DNA from 3 places in the Thermanaerovibrio acidaminovorans DSM 6589 genome. Region 3 is predicted to be linked to each of the others. Evidence: riboswitches for the same ligand, from Rfam matches in the RefSeq annotation. Region 3 holds a riboswitch; each other region holds the start of a gene.

Region 1 (9,895 bases), 280 kb from region 3:
CCCCCGGGGCCAGACCAAGGCCCCCCACCGCCGCCGCCAGGGCGTCGGACATGTAGTCCCCGTTCAGGTTGGGCATGGCCAAAACGTCGTACTCCGAAGGACGCAGGAGGATCTGCTGGAACATGGCGTCTGCGATCCGGTCCTTTATCACTATCTTACCCTCCGGCACCACGCCCCCGTGGAGCTCCGACACCTCCTGCTCGGTGATGCACACGTGCCCGAACTCCCGCTTGGCCAGCTCGTAGCCCCACTTCATGAAGGCCCCCTCGGTGAACTTCATTATGTTCCCCTTGTGGACCAGGGTTACGGACTTGCGGCGGTTGGCGATGGCGTACTGGATAGCCATCCGGACCAGCCGCTCGGTCCCCGTCCTGGAGATGGGCTTTATGCCTATGCCTGAGTCCACCCGGATCTCCTTCCCCATACCCTTGAGGAACTCTATCACCCGGCGGCACTCATCGGTACCCTCCTCCCACTCTATCCCCGCGTACAGGTCCTCGGTGTTCTCCCGGAAGATCACCATGTCCACGTCCTGGGGACGCTTCAGAGGGGCGGGGACCCCCTCGAACCACCTAACGGGCCTCACGCAGGCGAAGAGATCCAGCTCCTGCCTGAACGCCACGTTCAGGCTCCTGAAGCCGCCTCCAACCGGGGTGGTGAGGGGACCCTTTATGGCCACCCGGAAGTAGCGCACCGCGTTGAAGGAGTCCTCGGGGATCGCGGTGCCGAACATGTCCATGGCCTTCTGACCCGCGTAGATCTCCCACCAGTGGAGCCTCCTCCTGCCCCCGTAGGCCTTCCTCACCGCCTGGTCCAGCACCATCCTCATGGCGGGGGTTATGTCCACCCCGATGCCGTCCCCCTCCACGTAGGGGATCACCGGCTCGTCCGGCACCTGAAGGCGGCCACCATCGAAGAGGATCCTCTCCCCGCTCTCGGGGGCCTTGTAGATCTTGAGCTCCAGTCCCTCAAACCTCATCACACCTGCTCCCTCCCTTTCCTTCGGGGCCAAGGCCCCGCTATGGGATCCGAAGTCACCCCGTCCGCGGCCAACGGATCCGGGCAACCCATGTAGCCCGCGTAGCCCTCATCAAGAGGCAAAACGTGGCGGTAGTTAAAAAAAAGCCCCGGGGTGCGGAAGCGGAGGCGCTACTGCCGTTCGGTACCTTTTGGCCGTCTCCGGAAGGGGAGCAAACTGGGCAAGGGTTTACGTCTTCCGAGAGGGCCGCCCCCGGGGAACCTTTTTCTTTGCTTCGCTTTACCGAATTATCATAATTGCCCTATCGTCGGGCCTTAACGTAGTTGAGCCTGCCGCCGGCCATTATCACATTGAGGTCCTCCTCCCCCACCGGGGTGGTGCAGGGCACCTGGATGCCCTTGGTGACGTCGGTAACCCGGAAGACCGATCCGGCCCGCACCTCATCGGTGGCCAGCTCCAACCGGTCCCCCTGGTCTATCCGGTCGTAGTCCGCCGGATCCTGGAAGACCAGGGGCAGGATACCGAAGTTCACCAGGTTGGCCAGGTGGATCCGGGCGAAGCTCTTCACCAGCACCGCCTTCACCCCCAGGTAGCGGGGGGCCAGGGCAGCGTGCTCCCGGCTGGAACCCTGTCCGTAGTTGGCGCCCCCCACAACGAAGCCACCGCCGGAGGCCAGGGCCCTCTCGGGGAAGGTGCCGTCCACCACCTGGAAAACGTGTTTTGATATGGCCGGGACGTTGCTCCTCAGGGGCAGGACCTTGGCCCCCGCGGGCATTATGTGATCGGTGGTTATATCGTCCCCAACCTTCAGAAGCACCAGGCCGCAGACCATTTCCCCCAGGGGCTCCATGGCGGGCAAGGGCGCTATGTTTGGCCCCCGGCGGATCTGGATCGAAGATCCGTCCTCGGGGGGGAACACGAACCGCCGGTCGTCCACGTGGAACCTCTCGGGCTGGACGAAGACGAAGGGCTTAAGACCCCGGCGCTGGGCGAAGTCCCTTGGATCCGTCAGTCTCCCCTCCACAGCGGAGGCGGCGGCAGTTTCGGGACTAACCAGACAAACCTTACCCGTCTTATGGCCGCAGCGGCCCAGGAAGTTGCGGTTTATGGTCCTCAGGGAGACCCCCTCGGTGGGGGGAGCGAAGCCCATGCCTATGCAGGCCCCACAGCTCACCTCCAGGATCCTGACCCCGGCGGAGAGGATCCTCTCCAGGGCGCCGGAGGCGGCTATGTGGTGCAGCACCTGGCGGCTCCCGGGGGATACGCCCGCGTCCACCTCCGGGTGCGCCGGCCCGTCCCCCAGGATGTGGGCCACCGACTCCAGGTCCCGGAGGGAGGAGTTGGTGCAGGAGCCGAACATGACCTGCTGGATCTCCATCCCCGCCACCTCCCTCACGGGGACCACGTTGTCCGGCTGGTGGGGCAGCGCCACCAGGGGCTCCACTCGGGACAGGTCTATCTCTATCTCCTGGTCGTAGACCCCGTCCGGGTCCGCCTCCAAGGGCACGAAGGCCTCCTCCCTGCCCTGAGCGGCCAGCCAACGGCGGGTAACCTGGTCACTGGGGAAGATGGAGGAGGTGGCCCCCGTCTCGGCCCCCATGTTGGCCATGGTGGCCCGCTCTGGCACCGACAGGGTCTCAACACCGGGACCGCAGTACTCCAGCACCTTGCCAACCCCGCCCTTGACCCCTATGCGGCGCAGCACCTCCAGGATCACGTCCTTGGCGGAGACGAAGGGGCCAAGACGGCCGGTCAGGTGCACCTTTACTATCCTAGGGTAGTTGACGTAGAAGGGCTCCCCCGCCATTGCCAAGGCCACGTCCATGCCCCCCGCTCCGATGGCCAGCATCCCCACCCCGCCGGAGGTGGGGGTGTGAGAGTCGCTGCCCAGGAGAGTCCTGCCCGGAACCGCGAAGCGCTCCACGTGAAGCTGGTGACAGATGCCGTTGCCCGGGGGGGAGAAGACTATCCCGTATTTCTTGGCCACGTCCATCAGGTACCGATGGTCATCCGGGTTCTTGAAATCCTCCTGGATCATGTTGTGATCCACGTAGCTAACCGAGAGCTCCGTCCTCACCCGCTCCACTCCTATGGCCTCGAATTGGAGATACGTCATGGTACCGGTGGCATCCTGGGTGAGGGTCTGGTCAATCCTGATACCTACCCTCTCCCCCCTCTCAGGCCTTCCCTCAACCACGTGAGGGTTCAAGATCTTCTCGGTTAGCGTGAGTCCCACGGTCAACAGCTCCTTTCTTTAGATAGATAAGCAAAGCTACCGCATCAAAAAAAATGGACCTCCGCTTCCGCGAAGATCCAACTATCCGTGCAATGCCACAAGGAGGGTACGAAGGACCCAGCCCACCCTGATGGCGTCACCCCGGTAGAACGTCCGATCTCCGCGGACTTCTCCCGCCGCTGCCCCGGGCCGGTCTCCTGGCTCACCCTCATCCCCTAACGGGCCCCTTCCCAGGGATCCAAATCCCCAGTGGATAACGCTCGCAGAGTCAGGCTTACAGTGGCGGGTCCGCGCCGGACTTTCACCGGCTTCCCGTTCACCCGAAGCAGTTCAAGTTTTTTAAATACCGGGACCCTAGATCCCTTGGGGGGAATTCTCCATGCTCAACGACAATTTGTCAAGCGGAGACTGTAAAATACATATTTTTCAGTAAATTAGCATCCCTCTTCGGCGCTGTCGATGAAAGGGTTGCGGGATTCCAGACCCTTCATCTCATATCGCACTCGGCGCCCATCATTCGCTTTATCCCTAACCTGATCCGCCGTATACGCCCCCTGATGGAGAAGAGTTCCTCGGGCCTCAGCGTCACTCGCCTGGTCTCCCCCGCATCAAGGGATCTAATCAGCTTAGCCATTGTAGGGAAGAAGTTGTACCTCTCGAGAATCAGCTCCCTGCACAGCCGAAGCAACGGAACAGCCTTGGAGTAGGCATCGCTTTGAATGATCTCCCGAATGGCATTCACGGCCCCCTCCGGATCATCTATGTCTATCCGGGCGAAGGAACCCTCAGGGAAGTACTCCTCCAGGTTGGGACAGCCCCAGTAGATTGGGAAAGCCCCCCCCAGGTATGCATCCGCCAGCTTCTCGGACCAATAGTGCGGGCATGACGAGTTTTCCAGCACCACGTGGTACCTGTAGGGCCTAATGGCATCCCTTTTGCAGGAAACCTCCCGGGCCCGGCCCCGGCCGAAGAGATCGAGCCCATCGATTCCAGCCCCCCCAAGGAGCTCCACGAACCGGTTCCTACGGCGGTGACAATCCCGGCTCCGCTTGGCGGAGCATATAACGGAGGCCAAACGTTCCTTACACGAAAATGGATCGTCCGCAACAAGGGAGTCGTAGCTCTCCAGGAACCTGTCGTCTCCCTCTCCGGACACGTTCCTTCCGTAGTGCCACGGAAGACACTGTTGCCCCAGGATCAACCCTCCATGGTCCATGGCATGACACGTGAGAACTCGGGCAAACTGTCTGGTGTACCTTGGGTCGTAGGACTTTATAGCCGGAGGCTCAAAGGTTACCAAAACCACCCTCTCGCCGGGACAGACGGTACTCTGGACCTCTCTAACGCCCTCGAAGACTATCCATCCGCCCGATCCACCTCCTGGTCCACCAGGAACTCGACCCCATCCCAGACTCCGCTACCGGATGGGCTCTGCAACTTCAGAGGCCAATGGGGAAAGGCGGTGCTTACCCTTATCCTCATCCGGCATACCCCCTGGCATCCCGCCAGTTATCCAGGAACCACCTATAGGTGGAGCGAATTCCCTCCTCAAGCCCTATTGAGGGGCTCCAACCCATGGATCTTATCTTGGAAACGTCCAGAAGCTTCCTCGGTGTTCCGTCCGGCTTGCTGGAATCCCAGACAACCCGCCCTCGAAAACCCACCACGTTCCTTACCATATCGGCCAACTCCGCTATGGTAACATCGGTACCGGTCCCAACGTTGATCGGCTCATAGCCTCGATAGTTCTCCAGAAGGAACACGCTCGCACATGCAAGGTCATCCACATGTAGGAACTCCCTGCGGGGGCTCCCGGTTCCCCAGAGGACCACCTGTTCCGCTCCCCTTGCCTTGGCCTCGTGAAACTTGCGGATCATGGCGGGCAAAACGTGGGACGTCTCCAGATGGAAGTTATCACCAGGACCATACAGGTTTGACGGCATGACGGATATATAGGACACGCCATACTGGCGGCTGTAGGCCTCGCACATCTTAAGCCCCGCTATCTTGGCCACCGCATAGGCCTCGTTCGTGGCTTCCAGTGGCCCGCTCAGAAGGTAATCCTCCCGGATCGGCTGCGGACATAGCTTGGGGTATATGCAGGAACTCCCGAGGAACAGAAGCAACCCAACCCCAGCTCCAAAGGCCTCCCGGATAACGTTCACCTCTATGGCCAGATTCTCACCTATGAAATCCGCGGGATATTTGGCGTTGGCCATTATCCCACCCACCTTGGCTGCACATAGGAACACGCAACCGGGACGAACTCGCCGCATGAAGGATCTTACCGCCGCCTGATCCGTAAGATCCAGCTCAGACCTATCAGCGGTTATAACATCCTCTCTGCCCAGAGACGATAGGCGCCTAATAACCGCAGATCCCACAAGACCCCTATGCCCCGCAACGAAAATTGGGCCCGGAACGTCGAAGGCCATCACAACGCCCCCTCCATGGGGGGATGCACGGGATAACCGGACCTGGAGCAAAGCCTCTCCCGCTCGGCTAACATTAGATCGTAAGACACCATCTCATCCACCAGCTCCTCCGGGGTCACGGTGGGTTCCCAGCCCAGCGTCTCACGGGCCTTGGTGTAATCACCCAGGAGCACGTCCACCTCGGTGGGGCGGAAGTATCTTGGATCCACTTCCACCAACACCCGGCCGGTATCGGCGTCGATCCCCTTCTCCTCCACCCCGCTGCCAATCCACTTTAACGATATGCCAACCTTAGAGAACGCCAACTCGGCAAACTCCCTCACGGTGTGACAGCGTCCGGTGGCTATCACGTAGTCCCCCGGCTCGTGGTGTTGAAGCATCATCCACATGGCCCTAACATAGTCCCTGGCATGTCCCCAGTCCCTCCGGGCGTCCAGGTTTCCCAGGTATAGCCTATCATCAAGTCCAAGGGATATCCTAGCGGCCCCGCGGGTTATCTTCCTGGTCACAAAGGTCTCTCCCCTAAGGGGCGACTCGTGGTTGAACAGGATACCGTTGCAACCGAAGATCCCGTAGGCCTCCCGATAGTTTACCGTGATCCAGTAACCGTACAACTTTGCCGCTCCGTAGGGGCTACGGGGGTAGAAAGGGGTGGTCTCTCGCTGGGGCACCTCAGAGGCCCTTCCGTACAGCTCGCTGGTGGAGGCCTGATAGAACCTGCAACTGTCCTCCATCTTTAGGATCCTTATGGCCTCCAGTACCCTCAAAACCCCCAGACCATCTCCGTTTGCGGTGTACTCCGGAGTCTCAAAGGACACCTTGACATGACTCTGGGCCCCCAGGTTGTATATCTCGTGGGGCCTAACCTCCTGGAGGATCCGGATCACGCTTGATGAGTCGGTCAGATCTCCATAGTGAAGAAACAACCTTCGGCCCTCCACGTGAGGGTCCTGGTATAGGTGGTCTATCCGGCCGGTGTTAAAGAGGGACGACCTCCTCTTGAGACCATGGACCTCGTATCCCTTGGACAGAAGAAACTCCGCCAGGTACGCCCCATCCTGTCCCGTTATCCCTGTTATGAGGGCCCTTTTCAATTTATCCGCACTCCCCACATTGCCACTATCCTCTCCCATCGCGAAATCCGCACCGGATTTATTCTTACCCACCAAAGACCTTATGTCCGATCCGAACCACCACCAACCGAAGGGGTCCATCGCCAACGTTTTCGATCCGGCAACTTTCTCCAACGGGTACCCACACCCCATCTCCAGCCAAAACCGTCATCTCCCGGTTACCAATAGTGACCCGGGCTTTGCCCTCGATGACCCCCCAACTTTCGCTGGACTTAGCGTGATGATGTGGATCGATGGCGCCGCCAGGTTTCACCTGGACCTCCGTCACATCGTAACCCACCCCTCGGATCAGGGACCTGCAGGATACCCCATTAACGCATCCGGCCAGGAGTTCGGGCAACTCTCGGCCCCCTAAACTCGCAAGCTTCTCCGCCAACAGACCAACCCGCTGGGACTCATTCCTGGGAGCCACTAAAATGGCGTCTCCACCGTCCACCACCAGCATGTCCCGCAGACCCAGAGCAGCGATGAGCCGCCCCTGGCCCATTATGAGAGACCCCTCACAGTTCAAGGCAACGCAGTCGCCGGATATCACGTTGCCATCTCCGTCCTTCTGAAGCCATTTGTATATGGCGTCCCAGGAACCTATGTCGCTCCAATCTCCATTAAATGGCACCATTGCCCCATCGCTGGACTTCTCAGCCAGGCCCCGGTCTATGGACACGCTCGGGGAGTCGGCAAAGGCGGAGATAAATTCATCGTAGCCACGGGATACCAATCGGTACAGATCCTCCATATGCCGCTCCAATTGATCCATGAGACACCCTAGGGTGAGACAGTACATGCCGGAGTTCCAGTAGTATCGCGGGTCCTCCGCATAGGCCCTGGCGGACTCAACGTCCGGCTTCTCTCGAAAGGACCTAACCAAGAACCCGGGACCAACGGGACCTCCAACCTCTATATAGCCGTAACCGGTCTCGGGACCTGCGGGTCTAACCCCAAAAACCACCCAACGGCCCCTCAAGGCCAGCTCACAGGCCTTATCCACCGCCCCAACGAATTCCCCAGCTGGACCCATGATGTGGTCCGACGGGGCCACCAAAATAACCTCCCCCCGCGGGACACCAAGGTTCAGCAGATATGACGCCCCGAGGGCCACCGCGGATGCGGTGTTGCGGCCCACGGGTTCCAACACCAGGTGAGCCCCCAATGCTCCCACCGATTCCAGCTCCAACATGACCCGATCCCGGTGCTTAGGGTTTGTCACCACCACGAGATCAGAAGGTCTGACTATCCCCATGGCCCTCTCCAAGGTCAAGCCCAAGAGGGAACGCTTCCCATCGAACTCAAGAAACTGTTTGGGCAGCCAGGACCGTGAAAGGGGGAAAAGCCTGGTGCCACCTCCACCGGCAAGTATGACAACCTTCATGGGCAGATCGAACTCCAGGTAACGAGATCCATTGAAACCGGCGTTCTACCGAGATATCCGGTAGAGGACCCCCGCCTCCCGGTCCCAGGCGTAAGCGTTACCCTGTTCGGAGGGTCTTCCCTGATTATCCAGCCTCTCCATGCCATACAGAAGCACCTGGTCCATGGCAACCGACCCGGAGACCGGGTGGGCCATCGGGAAGTAGCCCACCACCCTGAAAGGCTCGGGCCAACCCTCCGGAGGCTCCACACCGTCCCGGCTCATCCTGTCCATCAGCTCCGCCAGTGGCTCAGGACAGATCCTTCCGAATGTCAGGCGAGCCCCGGAGGAGCTGAAGAAGGGCTTCATCAGGATGTAAGCCAGCCACGCACCCTCCGGTTCCGGCAGGGCCTCGTATGCCAGGTAGGCGGTGTAAAGTACCGCGTCCGCCGCCACAAGGGACCTAGGGACCTCCTCCTCCATCAGACCAGAGACGCTGGACCACATGGAGGGATCTCCACCAGGAAACAACCGATCCACCAAGGCAAGCCCAGCCCCTATCCTCTCAACCGGGGATATACCCTGACCATGGACCAGCTGACGCCATAGGGCTAGGTCACTCTTGGAGTGGTAGTGGGACGACAGTATCCTCCCCCGCACCTCCATTCCCAGCCTCTCCCCTTCTTCCTTCTTGCTGACGAACCCGCTGGCACCGGAGGCAATCAACATCGCAACCAACAAAGACAACAGTGAAAGACTAAAAACCCTCGGCATTCGGATCCCCCCTCCAGATTCTATAATTCAAATGATAATGGCATATACACGAAAAGCAAACCAACCGGAGATCAAGCCAAGACGCCCCTGTAGACATCCAAGACCCTTAGGGCCATGGTTTGAACCGACGGTATCCTCCCCGGGTCAAAACGGGCCGACGGGCGTTCCCCCCGGAGGAATCCGGCCAGGGCGAACCTCCAGGCCCATGGGTCCCCGGCTGGAACAAGCTCCGAGGGATCCAAGGCGAGCTCCCTCACCGCCGGCAGGTTTGATGCCATGACAGGGGTTCCAATCTGAACTGCCCTCATCAGGGTCCTACCCATCCCCTCCTCCAGGGAGGGGAAGACGAAGCAGGAACAACGGCTCATCCAATGGTCCACGTCATCCCTGAAGCCGTGGAAGGTTACACGGTTTGAGAGGCCCAACCGGCAAGATAGAGCCTCCATCTGGTGCCTTTGGGGGCCATCGCCCACCACATCAAGCCGCCAATCCCCATCAACACCCCCAAGGGCTTCGAGGAGAACCCCCAACCCCTTGCTTTGGGTTATCCGCCCCACGAAAAGGAAAGACGGAATACCCCCTGGGTCACCGACCCAAGTAACCGACGGCTCTTCCATGCCATTGAAAATCACCGCAGACCTCACAGGCAGCAGTTCTCCTAGGTGCTCGCGCACCGATTCGCTCACACATATAACCCCATCGGCTCTATTAATGGGAAGGAGGGCCACGTTCCTGCGGTAGCAACTGTGCGCGGTTATCACCAAGGGTACCCGGGACATCCTAGAAGCCCACCACCCTATCCAATTGGGGACCCTAGAGTGGGTGTGGATCACGTCCAGCCTGTTGTTGCTTGCAATACGGGCTATCCTAACCGCGGAGTAGAGGGCGGTTGCCGGGTTTTTTAGATGGACCGGCAGGTGGAGCACCTCCACGTCCGGTGACAACCGGTCCTCCAGGGAACCCCCGGCGGAAACCACCCACACCCGATGT
Region 2 (9,895 bases), 330 kb from region 3:
GTAGTAGGGTCCCACGGCCCTCGCCGCCCCCTGGGCGGCGCTAAGCCCCGGAACGATGCGAAAGCTCACCCGCCCTTCCGCGTGCCGTTGCGCCAGGGCCCCGAGGCCGAAGAGCACCGGGTCCCCGCCGCACACCAGCGCCACCCGATACCCCGCCTCCGCCAGCTCCACCGCCCGGACCACCCGGTCCTCCTCCTGACCCATCCGGTAGGACTCCAGCCGCTTGGCGCCCCGGATGTGGGAGGGCACCAGGTCCACGTAGAGGGAGTAGCCCACGATCACGTCGCACCCCTCCAGCTCCTCCAGGGCCTCCACGGTCATGAGCCGGGGATCACCGGGGCCTATCCCCACCACCGACAGGGAACCCGCAAACGGCGGATCCTCCAGCGCCAGGGCGGCGGTGATCCCCCCAAGCACCATGCGGCCCCCCAACGGCCGGCCCATCAGGGCCGCGCAGGGCTCCGACACCCCGGGTAGCCCCAGGTGACGCTCCGCCGCCGAGGGGGAGAATGGCCCCTCAGCTCCTAGGATCTCCCCCTGGCGGAAGAAGCGGACCTCCGCCCCCAGGGACCCTGCGGCCTCCATCAGGGACCTGGAGCCCTCCTTGCCCTCCCAGGTGCCCAGGCGCCTTAGCGCCTCCGGGAGGAAGGGCCCCTCCGGGTGGGACCTCAACGCATCGAGGACGCCGGATCGGATCTCCTCCCCGGCGGCGTCCCTCCGGAACCCCACCCCAACCGAGATGGCCCGGGGCACCAGAACCAGCCGATCCTCCAGCCCCAGGTCCCTCACGGTGTAGAGCACCTGGGCCTCCTCGGGGGTTCCTGCCTCCACCGCCCCGTGGGGCAGGGGAGGGTGGGGCAGGAGCGGGTCGCACCACCAGCGGAGCTCCCCCCGGTCCAGGAGCCCCCTTATCAGCCCCGGCAGGAGGCGCTTGTTGAGGAGCCGGAGGTCGTGCCGCCGGGCCCATCGGTCCGGGGCGGTGATCAGCCGCCGGTCCGTGGCGGTGCTGGGGATCCACCTGGCGCCGGTCCGGGAGGCGATCTCCCAGGCCAGGTCCGATCCGCCCCCCAGATGACCCCCCGCCAGAACCATCACCCACGAGAGGTCCTCCGGGAGGGCCAACACCGCCGGGTCCGATGCCTTGTCGCTCAGCAGATGCGCCATGGCCCGGATCGCTATGGGCACCGCCCCCACGAACACCAGGGCGTCGTGGCCCCCCCAGGCCATCTCGAACCGGGCCTTGAGGTCCCCTTCCGCCAGCTCCACCGGCACCCTCAGGAGAGATCCGAGCCTCTCGGCCCCCTCCCGGGCCCCCTTGAGGCCCAACACCAGCGCCCTCAATCCTCCGGGGCCCCCTTCCGGTACATGTGGTGGAACGAGGGGTGGTAGAGCAGGCTCCGTCCCTGGGGATCGAGGCACTGCCCCACCACCATCAGCGCGTGCCGGGTGATGCCCCGGGATGCCATGTGCTCCCCCAGGCGATCCAGGGTGGTCCTGCCCATCCGCTGGTCCGGCCAGGTGGCCCGGTAGACCCAGGCGGCGGGGGTGCGGGGGTCCAGCCCCCCCTCGATGCACAGCTCCGATGCCCGCTGGGCCATCTCGGAGGAGAGGAAGATGGCCAGGGTGGCCCCGGTGGAGGCGTAGACCCTCAGGTCCTCCCCCCCGGGCACCGGGGTCCTGCCGGGCAGGCGGGTGCAGACCAGCGTCTGGGGCCCGCCGGGCACGGTGTACTCTATCTTGAGGGCCGATGCGGCCCCCTGGAGGCTGGAGACCCCGGGCACGATCCGGCACTCCACCCCCCGGGCCTCCAGCGCCCGGATCTGCTCCCCTATGGCCCCGTAGAGGCTTGGGTCCCCGGTGTGGAGCCGCACCACCTTGAGCCCCCGGCCGCACCGGTCTGCCATGAGCTCCACCTGGTCCTCCAGCGACAGCCGGGAGGAATCCACCTTCTCGCAGGTATCCCGGCAGTGCTCGAGAACCTGGGGGTTCACCAGGCTCCCAGCGTAGAGCACCAGATCCGCCTCCATCAGGAGCCGGGCCCCCTTGAGGGTGATGAGCTCCGGATCCCCGGGTCCCGCCCCAACTATCCAAACCGGTCCTTTCACGTTAGATCACCCCAAACCAAGTCAACCGGGTTCATGCCCTCCGCCATCCAATCCCCCCCGAGGGGTCTGCCCCAGGTGGGGAAGAGCCGGGTCATGCCGCACTTCAGATCCGCCTCCTCAAGGGCCTGGAGCGCCCTGGGGCCGGAGCGGGCCAGAACGCAGGGCACCAGGACCCTGCCCCCGGGGACCAGCAGGTCCCGGGCCCAGCGGATCACGTCCTCCAATGCGCCCCCGTGGCCGCCGATCACGATCCGGTCGAAGGTCCCCCGCAAGTCCAACGGGGCGCTGCCCCCCACTAGATGAACCCCAAGGGCCAGCCCCAGCCGCTCCAGGTTCCCTCGGGCCAGCTCCATGGCCTCCGGGTCCCGCTCGATGGAGACCACCACCCCGGGCCCCGCCTGCCGGGCCAGCTCGCAGGTGAGCGCCCCGGTGCCGGTCCCCACCTCCAGGATGCGGGCCCCCCACAGGGGCTGAAGGAGGCCGGTGACGAGGCCCCTCACCGGGCTCTTGGTCATGGGCACCCGTTGGAGGCGCTGAAAGGCGGAGTCGTCCATGGGCCCCGGCGGCAGGCAGCTAAGGGACTGCTCCCCGAAGAATCCCTGGGGGCCCGCGGAGAGCCACAGGATCGATAGGTTCCCCGTGTATGGCAGGTGTGCCAGCTGGTCCAGCCCCCCGTGGAACACCTGCTCCCGGGGGGTGCCCAGGTCCCACCCCAGGTGACCGGTCACGTCCGGCCGCACCAGCTCCCCAAGGCGCAGAAGGGTTTCCCGGACATCCTGGGGCCTTCCCAGTAGCACCGCTCCCTCGGGCCTGCCCCAGAGGAACCGGCGGAGCTCCAGGGCCTCCAGCGGGGGACGGCCGTGGACGGAGATCACCGGCACGTTGGCCCAGCTTCGCTTCAGACGGGAGGCCATGAGCTGGAGGCTGGACACGTTGGGGAAGAGGCGCACCCGGTGGGGGAAAAGGCCGCACACCCGCTGGGCCAGGCTGAAGAGCCCCACATCCCCGCTCACCAGGATCCCCAGGGGCTTGGGGGCCCCCTCTATGGCGGGCCCCAGCTGGTCCCCGTAGGCCAGGGGCAACCTTACCTGGTGCTCCCTCACCTCCAGGGCCTCCAGGATCCGCCGGTCCCCCATGAGGGACGAACAGCCCATGATCAGCCACATGACCCGGTCGGTCAGGTGCCATGGCCCCGCCCCGGTGCCAAAGACGTTTATCTCCCCAAGCTCCAGCATCAACCGTCCCCCCTCATGGACCTTATAAGGTCCTCCACCGGCCCGGACCGGGCCAGCTCCAGGTTGGGCAACGCGAAGGTGACCGCCGCCCCAGAAGCCTCAGACCTTTCGCTCACCCTTCTGGAGGCCCGGCGGCAGAGCTCCTCCAGCGCCAGGCGTCCCCGGGGGTCCTGGATCATCATGGTGGCCGCCTGGTCAGCGGTGTTGCAGTCCATTATGCGCCGGATCCAGCAGGAGTCCATGCCCATCAGGGCCCCGTAGGCGCAGAGGGCCTCCATCCGGCCGTCGCTTTTGGCGCTGTGGGTGTCCATGGAGCCCGACGCCACCTTGGCCATCTTGCCAACCTGGGCCACGAACAGCACCCCTCGGAAGCTAAGCTGCCGGCACCGGTCCAGGGAGGGCCCCACGTAGTTGCTCACGTTGACCACCCTGTGGACCGGAACCCCCAGGCGGACCGCCACGTCCCGGCCGTAGTTCCCCGGCGCCAGGCACACGGACGTGGCCCCCTCCGCCCGAAGGACCGACAGCTCGGCGCCTATGGTCTCCACCACCGCGTCCTCGCTCATGGGGCGAACCACCCCGGTGGTCCCCAGGATGGATATGCCCCCCTCTATCCCCAGCTTGGGGTTGAAGGTCCCCTTGGCCACCCTCTCCCCCTCGGGGGCCCAGATCTCCACCCGGGCCCCCAGCCCCCGGGGGAGGGCGCCCAGGAGGTTCTCCCGGATCATCCTCAGGGGGGCGGGGTTTATGGCCCTGCCCCCAACCGGCACCGGGAGCCCTGGCCGGGTCACCAGCCCTATCCCGTGGCCCCCGTCCACCTCCACGCCTCCCCCCGGACGGAGCCACACCTTGGCGGCTATGGCCATCCGGTCCGTCACGTCCGGGTCGTCCCCCGCGTCCTTGAAGACCCAGGCCTGGGCTCCCCCCTCTATCCGCTCGCAACCCCCCAGCGGTATGGGGAGAACCTGCCCGGAGGGGAGCGTCACCTTGACCCACCAGGAGGGCCTGCCCAGAAGCCAAAGGGCGGCCCCAAGGGTAGCGGCGGCGGCGGCGGTGCCGGTGGTGAAGCCGTACCTCAAGCTCACTTGGCCCCCTCCCGGATGGAGGAGAGGAGGTTGAGGCCCCGCTGGAGCCTCATGAGGCTCGGCCGGGACACGTCCCGCTCGTCCACCTGGAAGACGCTACCCCGGCGCACCGCCTCCATGGGGGCGAAGCGCTGGTCCCGGAGGAAGTCCTCCAGGCCCCCGGGGTTCATGGGGCCCCGCTGGACCAGGATCACCTTGATTTTGGGGGAGGCGGCCAGTAGCCCCTCCGCCCCCAGCCGGGCCACCGCGCTCCCCTCCGAGGTGGGGACCCCCTGGACCGCCGGGGGAAGTCCCGAGGCCTCCATCAGGCGGCTGGGCCAGGTGCCGGGGCTACAGGTGGTCGCGTCCCGATTGTTGACTATGAGGACCGCCCCCAGGGACCGGCCTCGGTTCCGCCGCCGGCTCTCCTCCAGGATACCCAGGGCCCACTTGAGCTTCGCCTGGGCCTCCTTGCGGCGGCCCACCAGGGTGCCCAGGCGAAGCACGTAGGACTCCAGCCCATCGAAGGACGGGGGGTCCAGCACCGCCACCGGCACGAACCCCTCAAGCTGGGATATGAGCTGGGGCTGCATGGAGGACTGCAGGGACCGCATGACCACCAGGTCCGGCTTGAGGGACAGTATGGTCTCCGGCGAGGGCCTCAAGGGTAGCTGCCGGGCCCCCTTTACCAGATCCGGATCGTCCCCCTGGGAGATCCCCACGATCCGGTCCCGGACCCCAAGGGCCACCAGGTTCTCCGTGTGGGCCGGGTAGAGGGACACGATCCGCCGGACCTGACCCTTGACCGTAACCCGGCGCCCCAGGTCGTCCATCACCGTAACAGCCCAGGAAAAGCGGGGCAACGCCGCCAACAGGAGCACCGCAAGGAGGATTACCAGTCTTCTTTTATGCATGCAGGATGTCGCTTCCCTTCCCGCCCGGTGGGGCATACGTTCACGAGGGGGCCCATGGGCCCCCTCGTCGTGGCGCCGTTGGGCTAGAAGCCCGCCTCCTTGGCCGCCTCCCGCAGGTGCTCCACGAGAAGGGCCCGGACCTCCGGGTTCTCCCCGAGCCCCGCCAGGTGGACGTCCACCCTTATGCCCTCCTTGGAGAGCACGCTCTTCCAGGACTCATCCTCCGGGCCCGCCATGTCGTTGTGGGCGTGGTCCCCCGCCACCAGCATGAAGGGCACCAGCAGCGCCCGCTTGAACTTCCCGTGCTTGAGGGTGGACACCACGTCGTCCAGCGACGGGGTCCCCTCCACGGTGCCGAAGACGAAGTTGGGGTTGGTCCTCAGGCTCACGGTCTGGAGCCGGGCGTAGGCCCCCTCCGCCGGGTGGGGGGACCCGTGCCCCATGAACACCACCGCCCGGGTCCTGTCCTTACCGTATGCCCGGTTGAGGATAGCCGCCATCTTATCGAAATCCTCCGGGGACCAGAGGAGCGGCCGGCTCAGGGCTATGGCCTCGAAGCCGCTCTTGGACCCGTGGTCCCTCATGTAGTTGAAGGCCCCCACGATGGCGGACAGGTCCTCATACTCCTCCCCGGGGATCACGTGGGTGGAGAGCACCGCCACGTGGGTGAAGCCCTCCGCGTGGAGCTTGGATAGGGCCACCAGGGGATCGTCGAAGTGCTGACCCTCCTTGGCAAGCTTCCGCATTATTATGCGGCTGGTGTACGCCAGCCGGACCTCCGTCCCTGGGAAGGCACCCTTCACGGAGCTCACCACCGCGTTTATGGCCCGCTGGCCCTCCCGCATGGAGCTGCCGAAGGCAACCACCAGGATGGCGTTCCGCTGGGTCTTAGCCTCCGAAGCCAGGGCGATACCCCCCACCAAGGGCGAGAGAAGGCTCAACGCCAACGTCAGCCCCAACGCCGCGAACCTCAATAAACTCCTCACTTTTCATACCTCCCGAGACGTTATTCGGGCGCCATGACATGACCACGCTAACCCTTGGTCCCCCCGCAGAGCCTCATCACCGCGTTGACCGCCGCGGCGCAGAGGTTGGATCCCCCCCTGGGGCCCCTGAGGGCCACGCAGGGGGCCCCCCAGCCTAGGGCCAGCTCCTTGCTCTCCGCCGCCCCCACGAAACCCACCGGGAAGGCGAAGATCAGGTCCACCCCGCCGGGATCCCCCCTCTCCATGAGACGAAACAGCCCCGTTGGGGCGTTGCCGAAGGCGAAGAGGCGGATACCCATCTCCAGAGCGGCGTCCACCGAGGCCATGGCCCGGGTGATACCCATCCGGCGGCTGGCGTCGGCGGTGCATTCCTGGTGTATCAGGCACACGGGCTCCAGACCCAGCTGGCGTAGCAGGTTCCTGGACAGGCCGGAGCGCACCATGTCCACGTCGCAGAGGATCCGCTGGCGGGTGAGACGCTCCCGGGCGGCGGAGAGCCACCCCGGGGTGGCGCACACCAGGTTGGCCAGTGAAAAGTCCGCCCCCGCATGGACCACCCGCTCTGCCACGGGCATGAGATCCGGGGATATGGAGTATGATTGGAGGACCTGACGGATTAGGCTAAGACTTTGCCTCTCGATGGATATGGGATCCCGGTCGTACGAGAGAGACAGCGCACCTCCCCCCTTCCTTTCGATGTTGTGCCGGGCCCGGGGCCCAAGGGCAAGGGAAGGCGTTTCCCACCGGAGGCGCCCGCCCGCGCAGGCAACCTTCCCTTCAGCCCCCGGCCGGTCTCCTGGCTGGCCTTCATCCTATCCGCCCCTTCCCAGGCATACCCAGTGGCATCGGCGGACTCGTCGGGCTCACAGTGGCGGGGCCGCGCCGGATTCGCACCGGACTTCCCGTTCACCGGAGGCTAACAAAGATGTATAACCGCTAACCCAGCGCCACGTCAAGGATCATCATGCAGGTGAACCCAAGGATGAGCCCCATGGTGGCCAGGTCCCCGTTGTCCTCCGACTGGGACTCGGGGATCACCTCCTCCACCACCACGTAGATCATGGCCCCGGCGGCGAACGACAGGGCGTAGGGGAGCCCCACCCGCACGAATTCCACCGCCGCGGCCCCCAGCATGGCGAACAGGGGCTCCACCACCGCGGAAAGCTGGCCGAAGAAGAACGCCTTCCCCCGGGAGAACCCCGCCTTCCGTAGCGGGAACGCCACCGCAAGCCCCTCGGGCAGGTTCTGAAGCCCTATCCCCAGCGTGAGGGCCACTGCGCCGGAGAGGGTGGCGGAGGGGGAGAGCCCCGCGGCGCCGAAGGCCACCCCGAAGGCCAGACCCTCGGGTATGTTGTGAAGCGTTATGGCCAGCACCAACAGGGTGGTCTTCATCAGGTGGGCCCTTATCCCCTCCGGCTTGGCCCCCTTGAGGGCCGGGTGAAGGTGGGGGAGCACCAGGTCCAGGAGCCGAAGGAACACCGCCCCAAGGATGAACCCCACCGCCGGCGGCAGCCATTCCACCATCCCAAGCTCCCCGGATATCTCTATGGCAGGGGCCAACAACGACCAGAAGCTGGCGGCGATCATCACTCCCCCGGCGAAGCCAAGCATCAGATCCATCAGCTTCCTGGAGGGGTTAGCCCCCAGGAACGCCATGGCGGCCCCCAGGGCGGTGAGCCCCCAGGTGAGCACCCCCCCCAGCAGGGCCTGGGTTACCGGCCCCAGGTATTGGAACCAGAGGTGGAGCTCCATCCCGTCACCTCCCCGACAGGGCGGAGCGGAACGCCGCCAATGCGCCCTCCATCATGGCGAACCAGTCGTCCCCCATGGGGTCCAGTTCCACCAGGGACACCCCCAGGGCCCTGGCGGCGGAGGCGGCGGACTTGCCCGCCTTGGAGGGCTCCACGAACATGACCTTTATGTCCTCCCGGGAGATCCGGTCCTTGAGACGGCTAATGTGCCTGGGCCCTGCCTCGGAGCCGTGGACCTCCACCGAGAGGGGCACCAGCCCCCTCTCCTGGCAGAGGTAGTTCCACGAGGGGTGGTACGAGAGGATACCCCTCCCCTTGAAGGGGGAGAGGTCATCCCCCATCCGCCGATCCAGGTCCCTCATCCGGGAAAGCACGTTGGAGAGGCTAGCCCGGTAGGCCTTGGCCCCCGCCGGGTCCAACTCGGCGAAGGCCTCCGCCATGGACCGGGCCATGGACATGCCGTTCCTTACCGACGTCCAGGCGTGGGGGTCCAGGTGCCGATGCCCGTCGTACAGGGGGTCGAACTTGAGCTGGAATATCCTCACCCCCCGCTGCCTCATCTTGGGAAGCAGCCGGTCCTCCAGGGGAAGACCGAGCCTCAGGGCCCCCCGGGCCTCCGACACCGCCTTGGCGTGGCTGGGACGCATCTCGAACGAGTGAGGATCCGCCCCCCGGGGGATCAAGGTAACCACCCGGATCCGATCACCTCCGATGAGCCTGGCCAGGTGCGACAGGGGTTCCACCGGACAGATAACCGTCACCGGAGCGGATAGCCCCGGCGACGCTAGGACCACAAGCCAAAAAAGGGCAGCCATCAGGGTCAACGCTCGCCTCACGGACGTCACCTCCGGAATCTGAAGGATTTTGATCCGGATTATATCCCATCAGGGCCGAACCCAGACGGATTGTGATGGCTCCATGAGTGTGACGGCTCCATAAAATTGTTGTTATGGAGAGGGCCAAAATGCGCCAGAAAACTGGTAGAATTTAACCGCATGGCCGGCGGTCCCCGCCGGTCCTCTGGAGGTGACAGTTGGTGCCCAAGCTCAGGCTTCCAAAGCTTGGAATGAACCCCCGGTTGCTCCGCCACGTCCTGGGGGGGCTACTGGTTCTGTCGCTCGTCTTCATGGCCTGGCGCCTAATGGGCCCAAAGGACGTGGTGGTGGCCCTTTGGTTCGAGGACAAGGGGGGAGGGGCCGCCCTTTCCAGGGAGGTGCAGCAGTCCACCCTGTTCGCCCTGGAGTACTTCAACCTGGCCCGGCGGGGCTGGGGCTACCGGCTGAGGCCCCTGGTGGTCACCGGAAAGGATGACCGAGAGGCGTTGGAGGCCATAAGGGGCGCCAACGCGTCGGCGGTGATTTGCGGCGCCACGTCCGGGTTCGTGGCCCGGATCCTCCCGCTCCTGAACCAGGCCAAGGTGCCCGCCATAGCCACCAACGCCAACGCCCCCTCGCTGGCGGTGGAGGGGGACGTGCTCTACCGGTACTCGGGCCCCTCCGGGGCCCTGGAGGCGGGGGAACTGGCTCGGGATCTGGGGGGCTTTCAGCGGTACCTGGCGGTGATCGACGGGAGCAACTCGGTCTACTCCCGGGGACAGCTGGAGGGGTTCGCCAAGGGGCTGGGGCGGGATCCCGTCCGGGTGATGGAGGGGGATCCGGGGGTCATGTTCGAGCGGTTCAGGAAGGAGCTGATGGTGGGGGACTACGACGGGCTCTACCTGGCCCTCCCCGCCTACTACACGGGCATATACCTCAACATGGCCTGGTCCCTCAGGGACATGGGGGCGGTGACCTCCGGCTGGGGGGTGTCGTCGGTCAGCGCCGCCCTTGCGGGGCCTAAC
Region 3 (9,895 bases):
GCCCCGGAGGATGCTCCGGCGGTTCCTATGGCGCCGAACATGTCCACCATGCCCAGCACCGTGCCCAGTAGCCCCAACATGGGGGCTATCCGTGCGGCCCACTCGATGGTGGAGAGCCCCTTGGAGAGGAGGAACAGCTCCTCCCTTATGGCTATCTCCGCCGCCTCCCTCATTGCCCCGGAACCCTTGTCCCAGAAGGCCATGATCCCCTGGACCACCCGGGCGGCGGGGCCAGGTGGTAGGGTGGCATGACCCCCGGTCCCATGGGATCCCAGCGGTTCCTCCAGTTGGTTGAGGTCCAGCTGGCGGGACACTAGGGTGCACCGGTACAGGACCCATAGCCTGTCCATCGCCAGGGCCATCGTAAAGATCGACGTTAACAATATGATCCACGCTATGGGACCCCCGTCCCTAAGGAAAGAAACCCAGTTCCACATTGAAGATCCCTCCCGGGTTCAGACTTGCCGCTCGGATCCGAACAGCATCAGCCAGAGGAAGAAGAGGGCCCCCGCGCCGGAGGTGATTATCCCCACCGGTATCTCCGACGGGGCCCAGAGTGTCCTTGCCAGGGCGTCGCACCCGGAGAGTATCAGCCCCCCCACCATGGCGCTTCCCCAAAGCCCCCCTCCCTCCCCCTTGACGCCCAGCATCCTGGCCATGTGGGGGCCGAAGAGCCCCACAAAGCCGATGGGGCCGCAGAGGGACACCGAGGCGGCCACCGCCATGGAGATCAGGCCGAACAGGATCCAGCGGACCCGGTCCACCGGGACCCCCCGGCTCCTGGCGAATAGGGTCCCGCAGCGGATGAGCCTTATCTCCTTCAGGAAGGCCAGGCAACAGCCGACGGTGACCCCCAGGGCCCCCAGGGAGGGGACAAGTTGCTGGTATCCCACCACCTGTATTCCCCCCATGGCCCATCGTAGCATCCTGAAGGAGTCGCCGAAGCCGCCCCCGTACTGGATCACCATGTTGAGGCTCCCGAACAGGAAGCTGGACGCCACCCCCGCCAGCAGGAGCCCCTGGCTCCCGCCTCCTCGCCGGGCCGTCTGGGCCCCGGCGGTGAGGATGAGCCCTATGGCCAGGCTGGAGCCCAGGAAGGCCCCGATCCCCACCGGCGATAGCCCCAGCCTTATGGCCGCCACCGCCCCCAGGGCGGCACCGGAGGAGACCCCCATCACGTCCGGGGAGGCCAGGTGGTTCCTGAGCAAAACCTGGAACACCGCACCGCAGAGCCCCAGGGTGGCTCCGGTGGAGTAGCCCAGCAGCACCCGGGGCACCCGCATGGTGGTGAACACCCGGTTCCCCAGGGCCTCCGAGGGGGCTATCCGCATGGGCCCCACGAAGGGTAGGGTCAGGAGGGCCAGGAGGGAGAGTAGGCCGAGCAACGCCAGGGGACGCCTCATAGCATCAGTTCCTGGGGCATGATGCATCCCCCCTGGGGATCCGAGATCCGCCGGAAACGGACCTGGAACACGGAGGACAGCTCCTCAGGGCCCAGGTCCTCGGGTGAGCGGTCCAGAACCACCCGTCCCTCCCTCAGGGCCACCACCCGGGTGGCCCACCTAAGCGCCAGGTTGACGTCGTGGGTGGCCATGATCATCCCCCGATCCTCCCCTCGGGACCTAAGGTCCAGTAGAAGCCTGAGCACCTCGCACTGGTGTCGGTAGTCCAGGGAGGCGGTGGGCTCGTCCAGCACGAGGCACCGGGTATCCTGGGCCAGCGCGGCGGCTATGAGGGCCCGCTGGGCCTCCCCGCCGCTCAGGCTCCCCATGGGCACGTCCCGGAGCTCCCAGAGGTCCACCGCCTCCAGGGCGGACCTTATGAGGGCCATCTCCTGGCAGCCCACCCCGTCGAAGGAGCCCTGCCAGGGGTAGCGGGAGAGGATGGCCAGCTCGAGGGGGGTGACCGGGGGGCGCCCCTCTGATGGCTGGGGCACCAGGGCGATGATCCGGCCCACCTGCCGGGGCGACAGTTCCGACAGGGGCCTCCGGTCCAGGGCCACCCGCCCCCGGTGGGGTACCATCCCCATGATGGCCTTGAGGAGGGTGCTCTTTCCCGCCCCGTTGGGGCCTATCACCGCCAGGGCCTCCCGGGGCCTAAGGTCCAGGTTCACGTCCCGGAGGATGGTCCTTCCCCCCATCTGGACCGTCAGGTCCCTCACGGAGACGATGCTCATCGGGACGCCTCCCGGGTGGCCCGCTGGAAGGCGTCGATCACCACGGGTACCCTGGGCCCGGGCCGGAGGTAAACGGTGCCCTCCAGTACCTGGAGCTTGAAAGTGGAGTTGGGGAACGACCGGCGCCACTTGCGGCGGATCTCGTTCAGGTCGAACAGCTCGTCCCGGTTGAGCCTTGAGGAGGAGTGGTAGAAGTTCCTGTCCCCCACCAGGTCTATCACCACCTGGGGTCTCATGGCTAGGAGCCCCTCGGCGAAGACCATGGGGTAGGGGGGTGATGAGGGGGGAAGGCAGTTCTCTCCCCCCGCCAGCCTCACCAGCTCCCCGTAGAAGCTCCTGGGCCCAGCGGCGTAGAAGGAGGTTATGCGCCCCGCCTCCATCTCCCGGGAGACGCAGACCAGCACCCGGGGGCGCTTCCCCTTGGTTCTGGAGGATATGGCCCTTATCTGGGACTCGGTTCGCCTGGCTAGGGCCTGCCCCCGGTCCGGCACGCCGCAGGCCCTCCCCAGGGCCCGCATGGAGTCCAGCACCTGGGCAACGCTGTCCTGGCGCAGCATGATCCACCGGATCCCTGCCCGGGTGAGCTGCTGGGTCATTGGGGAGTGGATGTCCTGGAGCACCACCAGGTCCGCCCCCATGGATATCAGGGCCTCGATGCTCACGTCCGCGAAGCCCCCCACCTTGGGCTTCGATAGGGCCTCCCGGGGGTGGTCGCAGAAGGTGGTGACCGCCGCGACCCGGTCCCCGAGTCCCATGGCGAAGAGCATCTCGGTCCCCGCCGGGGAGAGGGACACGATCCGTTTGGGGGATGGGAGGGCGTCGGAAGTAGACGGGGAGATCAGGAGGAGCGCCGCCAGCAGGAGGATGGGCCAGCCAGCGAAGGAATAAAGGGGACCGCCGGTCCCCTTGGAAGACGAACGTGAAAAGCTATCCGGATGATACATGCCCTCGCACAACATCCTTCCCGGCCCCGTCGGGTTTTCTGGCTTGGACGTAAGGTCCTCACAGTAGCGGGGCTGCCCCGGACTTTCACCGGAGTTGCCCCGAGGGGGCCCAGTTTGTTTACCGGGTGGATTATAGGTTCTTTGTATGGGGGGGTCAACGGACCGACCGGAGGACCCGGCAGGAGTTCAGCGTGGCCAGCAGGGCCACCCCCACGTCGGCGAAGACCGCCTCCCACATGTTGGCCGCCCCCAGGGTGCCCAGGATCAGCACCGCCGCCTTTACCGAGAGGGCCATGGCGATGTTCTGTCCCACCACCCGGCGGCTCATCCTGGCTACGGTCACCGCTTCCGCCACCGGGGAGAGCCGGTCCGACAGGAGGACCCCGTCGGAGGCCTCCACGGTCACGTCCGCTCCCAGGCCCCCCACGGCGATCCCCACGTGGGAGGCGGCCATAACCGCCGCGTCGTTGATCCCGTCCCCCACGAAGAGGCTGAAGGGGCGGGCCTTGAGCACCTCCACCTTGTCGGCGGGGAGCAGGTCCCCCAGGCGGATGTCCAGGGGGAGCTGGCCGGTGAGCTCCTCCACCCGGTGGGGCCTGTCCCCGGAGATGACCCCCAGGGGGTTGAGCCCCAGCCGGCGGAGGGAGTCCAGGGCGGTTTGGGCGTCCTCCCTCAGCTGATCCCCCAGCTGGATGGAACCCAGGTACCTCAGGTTCTCCGCCACGTGGACCGCGCCGGACTCCAGAGCCTCCTCCGGGGCTTCAACCCCCCTGGACTCCATGAGGCGCCGGTTGCCCACCAGGATGGAGGAGCCATCCACGGTGGCCTCCACCCCCATGCCTGGCAGCTCCTTGGTGTCCTCCGGGGAGAGGTGGGACCCCTGGGCGGCGATGGCCCGGGCGGCCGGGTGGTTGGATCCCATCTCCGCCGCGGCGGCGAGGTTCATCAGCCGGGCGGGGTCCACCCCCGGGGCGGGGGTCACTTTCAGCACCCGCAGGGTCCCCTTGGTGAGGGTCCCGGTCTTGTCCAGGAAGGCGCTTCGGACCTGCCATAGCCTTTCCAGCGCGTCCCCTCCCTTGAGGAGGAGCCCCCGGCGGGCGGAGGCGCCTAGCCCCGCCAGGACCGCCAGGGGGACGGAGATCATGAGGGCGCAGGGGCAGGAGACCACCAGGAAGACCAGCCCCCGGTAGGCCCACTGCCTGAAGCTGCCCATACCGAGGGCGGGTGGGACGGTGGAAATGAGGGCCGCCAGGATCATGACCGCCGGGGTGTAGCGGCGGGCGAAGGCGGATATGAACCGCTCGGTCCTGGTGCGGCTCCCCTCCTGTTGGGCCAGCAGCTGGAGTCCCCGGGCCATGGCGGACTGGTCGAAGGGGCGGGTCACCCGGATCTTCAGGTGCCCGTCCAGGTTCATGGTCCCCGCCTGGACCGGGTCCCCCTCCGCCACGTCCACCGGTAGCCCCTCGCCGGTGAGGGATGAGGTGTCCACCGATGCCCTGCCCTGGGTGACCTGTCCGTCCAGGGGGATCATCTCCCCGGGCCTCACGATGATCGTGGATCCGGTCTCCACCTGGTCGGGGGGGATGTCCGCCTCCCCCTGGGGGGTCATGAGGTGAGCCATCTTGGGCCTCAGGTCCATGGCGGCCTCTATGGCTCGCCGGGACCTCTCGGCGGTCATGTCCTGGAGCAGTTCCCCCGCCTCGTAGAAGAGCATCACCGCCGCCCCTTCGGCCAGTTCCCCTATGGCGATGGCCCCCAGGGTGGCGATGGACATGAGGGAGAACTCGTTGAACAGGTCCCCCTTGAGGGCGTTCCTCAGGGCGGAGGCCATCACGTTGGTCCCCAGGATGAGGTAGGCGGCGATGAGGCCCAGGGGTCTTATGTGGTTGGGAAGGAGCAGGGACCCCGCCAGGGCGGCGGCCCCCAGGACGAGTCGCAGTCCCCTTGGGATTCGGGTGGTTCCGTGGTGGTCGTGGTGGTGTTCGTCGGCGCAGCACCGGCAGGACCGGCATTCAGCGGTCTGGCTCATTTTTGTTCTCCCTTCCCATGGATGTGTGGCTCACGTGTTGGAGGGCCTGGTCGAAGATGGCCTTAACGTGTTGGTCGTCCAGGCCGTAGATGGCGTTCCGTCCCTGTCGTGTGACCCGGACCAGCCGGGCGGACTTGAGGATCCTCAGTTGGTGGGACACCGCCGACTGGCTCATGCGAAGCCGCTCCGCCAGGTGGGAGACGCACATGTCCGACTGGGCCAGGCACCAGAGGATCCTGACCCGGGTTGTATCTCCGAAGACCCTGAATAGTTCCGCCAGGTCGTACAGGAGCTGATTGTCCCCGTCTAGGTCTGCCACTTTCTCGCCCCCTTAAGCATGAATGATTGTTCAAGTGAGCATATATCACAATTTTTTGGTCCTGGCAAGGGGGCGGGGGTGGTTGACAGGCGGGCGGAGGCTGGTATAATTCCAGTTCGTAACGCCGGTGTAGCTCAGTTGGCAGAGCGGCTGACTTGTAATCAGCAGGTCGGGGGTTCGATCCCTCTCACCGGCTCCAGAGCAACCAAGCTACCACGTGGTGGGATGGCCGAGTGGTCAAAGGCAGCAGACTGTAAATCTGCCGGCTAGCGCCTACGTAGGTTCAAATCCTACTCCCACCACCATTTCCTTCGGTGCCGACTTAGCTCAGCAGGTAGAGCACATCCATGGTAAGGATGGGGTCTCCGGTTCGAGTCCGGAAGTCGGCTCCAGGCTTTTGAAGAGATCCGGGCTTGAAGTCCCGGGTCTCTTTTGGTATGGTTGAGCTTATGGTAGAATCGCCGCGGACGGAGTCTGCCGTCGGGCTGTCCTCTTCGGGGGAAAACAAAAGCATACCAGGGAGGTATGGGTAAGATGGCGAAGGAGAAGTTTACCAGGTCTAAGCCGCACCTGAACATAGGTACCATAGGTCACATAGACCACGGCAAGACCACGTTGACGGCGGCGATCACCAAGACGCTGTCGAAGAAGGGATACGCGGACTTCACGCCCTTTGATCAGATAGACAAGGCGCCGGAGGAGCGTGAGCGTGGGATAACCATCAACATAGCCCACGTGGAGTACCAGACGGACAACCGTCACTACGCGCACATTGACTGCCCGGGGCACGCGGACTACATCAAGAACATGATCACCGGTGCGGCTCAGATGGACGGTGCGATCCTGGTGGTGTCCGCTGCGGACGGTCCCATGCCCCAGACCCGTGAGCACGTGCTTTTGGCCCGTCAGGTGAACGTGCCCGCGCTGGTGGTGTTCATGAACAAGTGCGACATGGTGGACGATCCGGAGCTTCTGGATCTGGTGGAGATGGAGATCCGGGACCTGCTGAGCAAGTACAGCTTCCCTGGCGACGAGGTTCCCATCATTCGCGGTTCCGCGCTGAAGGCTCTTGAGGCGGATGGCGAGGACGAGTGGACCGACAAGATCTGGGAGCTCATGAAGGCCTGTGACGAGTACATTCCCACCCCTGTTCGGGAGACCGACAAGCCGTTCTTGATGCCCATCGAGGACGTGTTTACCATAACCGGTCGTGGCACGGTTGTGACCGGTCGTGTGGAGCGCGGTGTCATCAAGGCGGGAGACGAGGTTGAGATAGTGGGGATGAGGGACACCCAGAAGACGGTGGCCACCAGCCTTGAGATGTTCCGTAAGATATTGGACGACGCGGTGGCGGGAGACAACGTGGGGGTCCTTCTGCGGGGTGTAGGCAAGGACGAGGTTGAGCGGGGCCAGGTTTTGGCGAAGCCTGGCAGCATCAAGCCGCACAAGCACTTCAAGGCGGAGGTTTACGTTTTGAAGAAGGAGGAGGGTGGTCGTCACACGCCGTTCTTCTCCGGTTACAAGCCTCAGTTCTACTTCCGGACCACGGACGTTACTGGGGAGATCAAGCTTCCGGAGGGCGTGGAGATGGTCATGCCTGGGGACAACAGCCAGTTTGAGGTGAAGCTGATAGTGCCGGTGGCTCTGGAGCCGGGTCTTCGGTTTGCGGTCCGTGAGGGCGGCCGCACCGTGGGCGCCGGGGTGGTCACCGAGATACTGGACAAGTAGTAGGCACCCTTTTGGTTCATCGTCGCGGCCTGAGGAGAGCCTTGGGCCGCGGCTTTTCCTTGAATGCCCCTGGGGCTATTAAAATCTGTATTTTGGAGTGAGGTAAATGGCGGACATCATTGGGCTTCAGTGCACCGAGTGCAAGCGTCGCAACTACGTCACCACCGTCAACAAGCGTAAGATGCAGAAGAAGCTTGAGAAGAAGAAGTACTGCAAGTGGTGCGACAAGCACACCTTGCACAAGGAGACGAAGTAGGGTAAAATAGACGGTGCGCGCAGGTCCGTAGCTCGAACTGGTTAGAGCACCGCACTCCAAATGCGGGGGTTGAAGGTTCGAATCCTTCCGGGCCTGCCACTTTTTTGTTTGATCGAGGGGGCGAAGGTGTGGGGCGGGTAATAGATTTCTTGAGGGAGGCCAGGGGCGAGCTTAAGAAGGTCGCATGGCCCACCAGGCAGCAGGTATGGTACTCCACCTTGGTCGTGCTTTTCGTTACCTTCGCTGTTTCGGCCTACCTGGGGCTGGTGGATGCGGTTCTCACCGGTCTCCTTCGCGGAGTAGTCCGTTAGGCTTCATAAAACCACGGGAGGAGGGGGCGTGGGCCCCCTTTTAGCTGATGAAAGACGATAAGAGACGCTGGTACATAGTTCAGACCTACTCGGGGTACGAGAACAAGGTCAAGGCCAACCTGGAGCAGAGGATCGCCACCATGGGGATGGAGGACCGGATATTCAACGTCCTCGTCCCGGTGGAGGAGAAGGTCTTCGTGAAGGAGGGGCGGGCCAAGCGCGTGAGGCGCAAGGTCTTCCCCAGCTACGTGTTGGTTGAGATGATAATGGACGACCAGTCCTGGTACGTGGTCCGCCACACCCCGGGAGTGACCGGTTTCGTGGGTTCCGGCAACCACCCCATACCTCTGACCGACCGGGAGGTGGCGGAGGTTATGGGGAAGATAGGGCTTCCGGCGGACCGGAAGCCCAAGGTGGAGCTGGACATAGAGGTGGGGGACACCGTGCGGGTCAAGTCCGGTCCCTTTGAGGGTTGCGTAGGCCCCGTGGTGGAGGTGGATCCGGACAAGGGCCGGGTCCGGTTCTCGGTCACGGTCTTCGGCCGGGAGACCGTGGCGGAGGCGGGCCACGAGGACCTGGAGAAGGTCCTCTAACCCATAGATCGAATATACGGGCGGGCCTCTGCCCGCCCTTAAGGGCGCATTGTGCGCCTGTTTTTAAGGAGGTAGCGAGGTAGATGGCGAAGAAAGTTGTGGGAGAGATCAAGCTGCAGTTGCCGGCTGGCAAGGCCACGCCGGCGCCCCCGGTGGGACCCGCCCTGGGGCAGAGGGGTGTCAACATAATGGAGTTCGTGAAGCAGTTCAACGCCAAGACCGCTGATCAGGCGGGGCTCATAATCCCCGTGGTGATCACCGTCTATGCGGACCGCAGCTTCAGCTTCATCCTGAAGACCCCCCCGGCCAGCGTGCTCATCAAGAAGGCGGCCAACCTTGAGAAGGGCTCCGCGGCGCCCAACAAGACCAAGGTGGCCAAGATCACCAAGAGCCAGGTGCGGGAGATCGCCCAGATGAAGATGGTGGACCTGAACGCCAACGACGTGGAGGCCGCCATGCGGATGATTGAGGGGACCGCCAGGTCCATGGGCGTGGAGGTAGTGAACTAGTCCATAAGACTTTGTGGCAGGGCCTTGGGCCCGCTATGACCACGGGAGGTATTTAGATATGGCCAAGAAGAGCAAGCGTTACAGGGCGATAGCGGAGAAGGTGGTTGCGGATCGGCTTTACAGCCTGGATGAGGCGGTGAAGCTGGTGAAGGAAGTGGCCACCGCGAAGTTTGACGAGAGCGTGGAGCTCCATGTCCGGCTGGGCGTAGATCCCCGCCATGCGGACCAGCAGGTGCGCAGCACCGTGGTGCTTCCCCACGGCACCGGCAAGACCAAGAGGGTCCTGGTGATCGCCGGTGGCGAGAAGGTGAAGGAGGCCGAGGAGGCCGGCGCGGACTTCGTCGGCGGCGAGGACATGGTGCAGAGGATAGAGGGCGGCTGGCTCGACTTCGATGCGGTCATAGCCACCCCGGACATGATGAGGGCGGTGGGGCGCCTGGGTAAGGTCCTCGGCCCCCGGGGGCTCATGCCCAGCGCCAAGACCAACACGGTCACCTTCGACGTGGCGGACGCGGTGAGGGAGATCAAGGCGGGCCGGGTGGAGTTCCGGGTGGACAAGACGGGGATCACCCACAACGCCATAGGCAAGGCCTCCTTCGACGAGTCCAAGCTGAAGGAGAACGCCGCCACCCTGCTCAAGGCCATCCAGAAGGCCCGGCCGGCGGCGGTGAAGGGGCAGTACGTGAAGAGCATCACCATGACCACCACCATGGGGGTCGGCATCCCGATGGATCCGGTGGAGGTCATGAAGGATCTGGCGGACTAGCTTCAGGGACCGACCTTCCGGCGGGGGCTTGTGGCCCCCGCCTTTTTGTGCTAGAATGCCCTTTGGGCTTAAGACAGCGGGGGCGCTTGGCGCTTAATAGAGGAAACCCCGCCGAGGTCCGGGATGGTCGCCCGTTGGGCGTCCTTAGGTGTGCACTTTAAGCCCCCGGCCTTGAGGCCGGGGGCTTTCGCAGTTCCCGGGCCCGCATGCGAACCCGGGAGGAGGTGAACTGATGCCGACGAAGGCTAAGGAGCAGAGCGTTGA

Evidence for each region. Region 3 has a riboswitch for cobalamin ahead of TACI_RS07865 (heme/hemin ABC transporter substrate-binding protein). Riboswitches for the same ligand answer to the same signal wherever they lie in the genome.
Region 1: another riboswitch for cobalamin. It lies ahead of TACI_RS00100 (aconitate hydratase); the one in region 3 lies ahead of TACI_RS07865 (heme/hemin ABC transporter substrate-binding protein).
Region 2: another riboswitch for cobalamin. It lies ahead of TACI_RS00275 (precorrin-8X methylmutase); the one in region 3 lies ahead of TACI_RS07865 (heme/hemin ABC transporter substrate-binding protein).

Annotation. Positions count from the first base shown of each region.
Region 1 covers NC_013522.1:16,210-26,104, reverse strand. The annotation lists gene icd (isocitrate dehydrogenase (NADP(+))) at 1-979, opposite strand, end outside; gene TACI_RS00100 (aconitate hydratase) at 1,281-3,215, opposite strand; cobalamin riboswitch at 3,386-3,587, opposite strand; gene TACI_RS00095 (glycosyltransferase family 10 domain-containing protein) at 3,703-4,515, opposite strand; gene TACI_RS09360 (hypothetical protein) at 4,572-4,697, opposite strand; gene TACI_RS00090 (GDP-L-fucose synthase family protein) at 4,694-5,650, opposite strand; gene gmd (GDP-mannose 4,6-dehydratase) at 5,650-6,744, opposite strand; gene TACI_RS00080 (sugar phosphate nucleotidyltransferase) at 6,809-8,152, opposite strand; gene TACI_RS00075 (hypothetical protein) at 8,198-8,878, opposite strand; gene TACI_RS00070 (glycosyltransferase family 4 protein) at 8,977-9,895, opposite strand, start outside.
Region 2 covers NC_013522.1:58,469-68,363, forward strand. The annotation lists gene TACI_RS00245 (precorrin-6A/cobalt-precorrin-6A reductase) at 1-1,341, opposite strand, end outside; gene cobM (precorrin-4 C(11)-methyltransferase) at 1,338-2,105, opposite strand; gene TACI_RS00255 (bifunctional cobalt-precorrin-7 (C(5))-methyltransferase/cobalt-precorrin-6B (C(15))-methyltransferase) at 2,102-3,340, opposite strand; gene cbiD (cobalt-precorrin-5B (C(1))-methyltransferase CbiD) at 3,340-4,425, opposite strand; gene TACI_RS00265 (ABC transporter substrate-binding protein) at 4,422-5,318, opposite strand; gene TACI_RS00270 (sirohydrochlorin cobaltochelatase) at 5,402-6,304, opposite strand; gene TACI_RS00275 (precorrin-8X methylmutase) at 6,352-7,002, opposite strand; cobalamin riboswitch at 7,074-7,233, opposite strand; gene TACI_RS00280 (ZIP family metal transporter) at 7,241-8,056, opposite strand; gene TACI_RS00285 (metal ABC transporter substrate-binding protein) at 8,061-8,900, opposite strand; gene TACI_RS00290 (ABC transporter substrate-binding protein) at 9,092-9,895, shown strand, end outside.
Region 3 covers NC_013522.1:1,581,323-1,591,217, reverse strand. The annotation lists gene TACI_RS07880 (MotA/TolQ/ExbB proton channel family protein) at 1-362, opposite strand, end outside; gene TACI_RS07875 (FecCD family ABC transporter permease) at 456-1,403, opposite strand; gene TACI_RS07870 (ABC transporter ATP-binding protein) at 1,400-2,176, opposite strand; gene TACI_RS07865 (heme/hemin ABC transporter substrate-binding protein) at 2,173-3,120, opposite strand; cobalamin riboswitch at 3,132-3,261, opposite strand; gene TACI_RS07860 (heavy metal translocating P-type ATPase) at 3,275-5,149, opposite strand; gene TACI_RS07855 (ArsR/SmtB family transcription factor) at 5,133-5,468, opposite strand; tRNA gene TACI_RS07850 (tRNA-Thr) at 5,592-5,667, shown strand; tRNA gene TACI_RS07845 (tRNA-Tyr) at 5,688-5,773, shown strand; tRNA gene TACI_RS07840 (tRNA-Thr) at 5,785-5,860, shown strand; gene tuf (elongation factor Tu) at 6,003-7,196, shown strand; gene rpmG (50S ribosomal protein L33) at 7,303-7,452, shown strand; tRNA gene TACI_RS07825 (tRNA-Trp) at 7,474-7,551, shown strand; gene secE (preprotein translocase subunit SecE) at 7,602-7,763, shown strand; gene nusG (transcription termination/antitermination protein NusG) at 7,811-8,356, shown strand; gene rplK (50S ribosomal protein L11) at 8,440-8,865, shown strand; gene rplA (50S ribosomal protein L1) at 8,924-9,631, shown strand; ribosomal protein L10 leader region at 9,681-9,831, shown strand; gene rplJ (50S ribosomal protein L10) at 9,864-9,895, shown strand, end outside.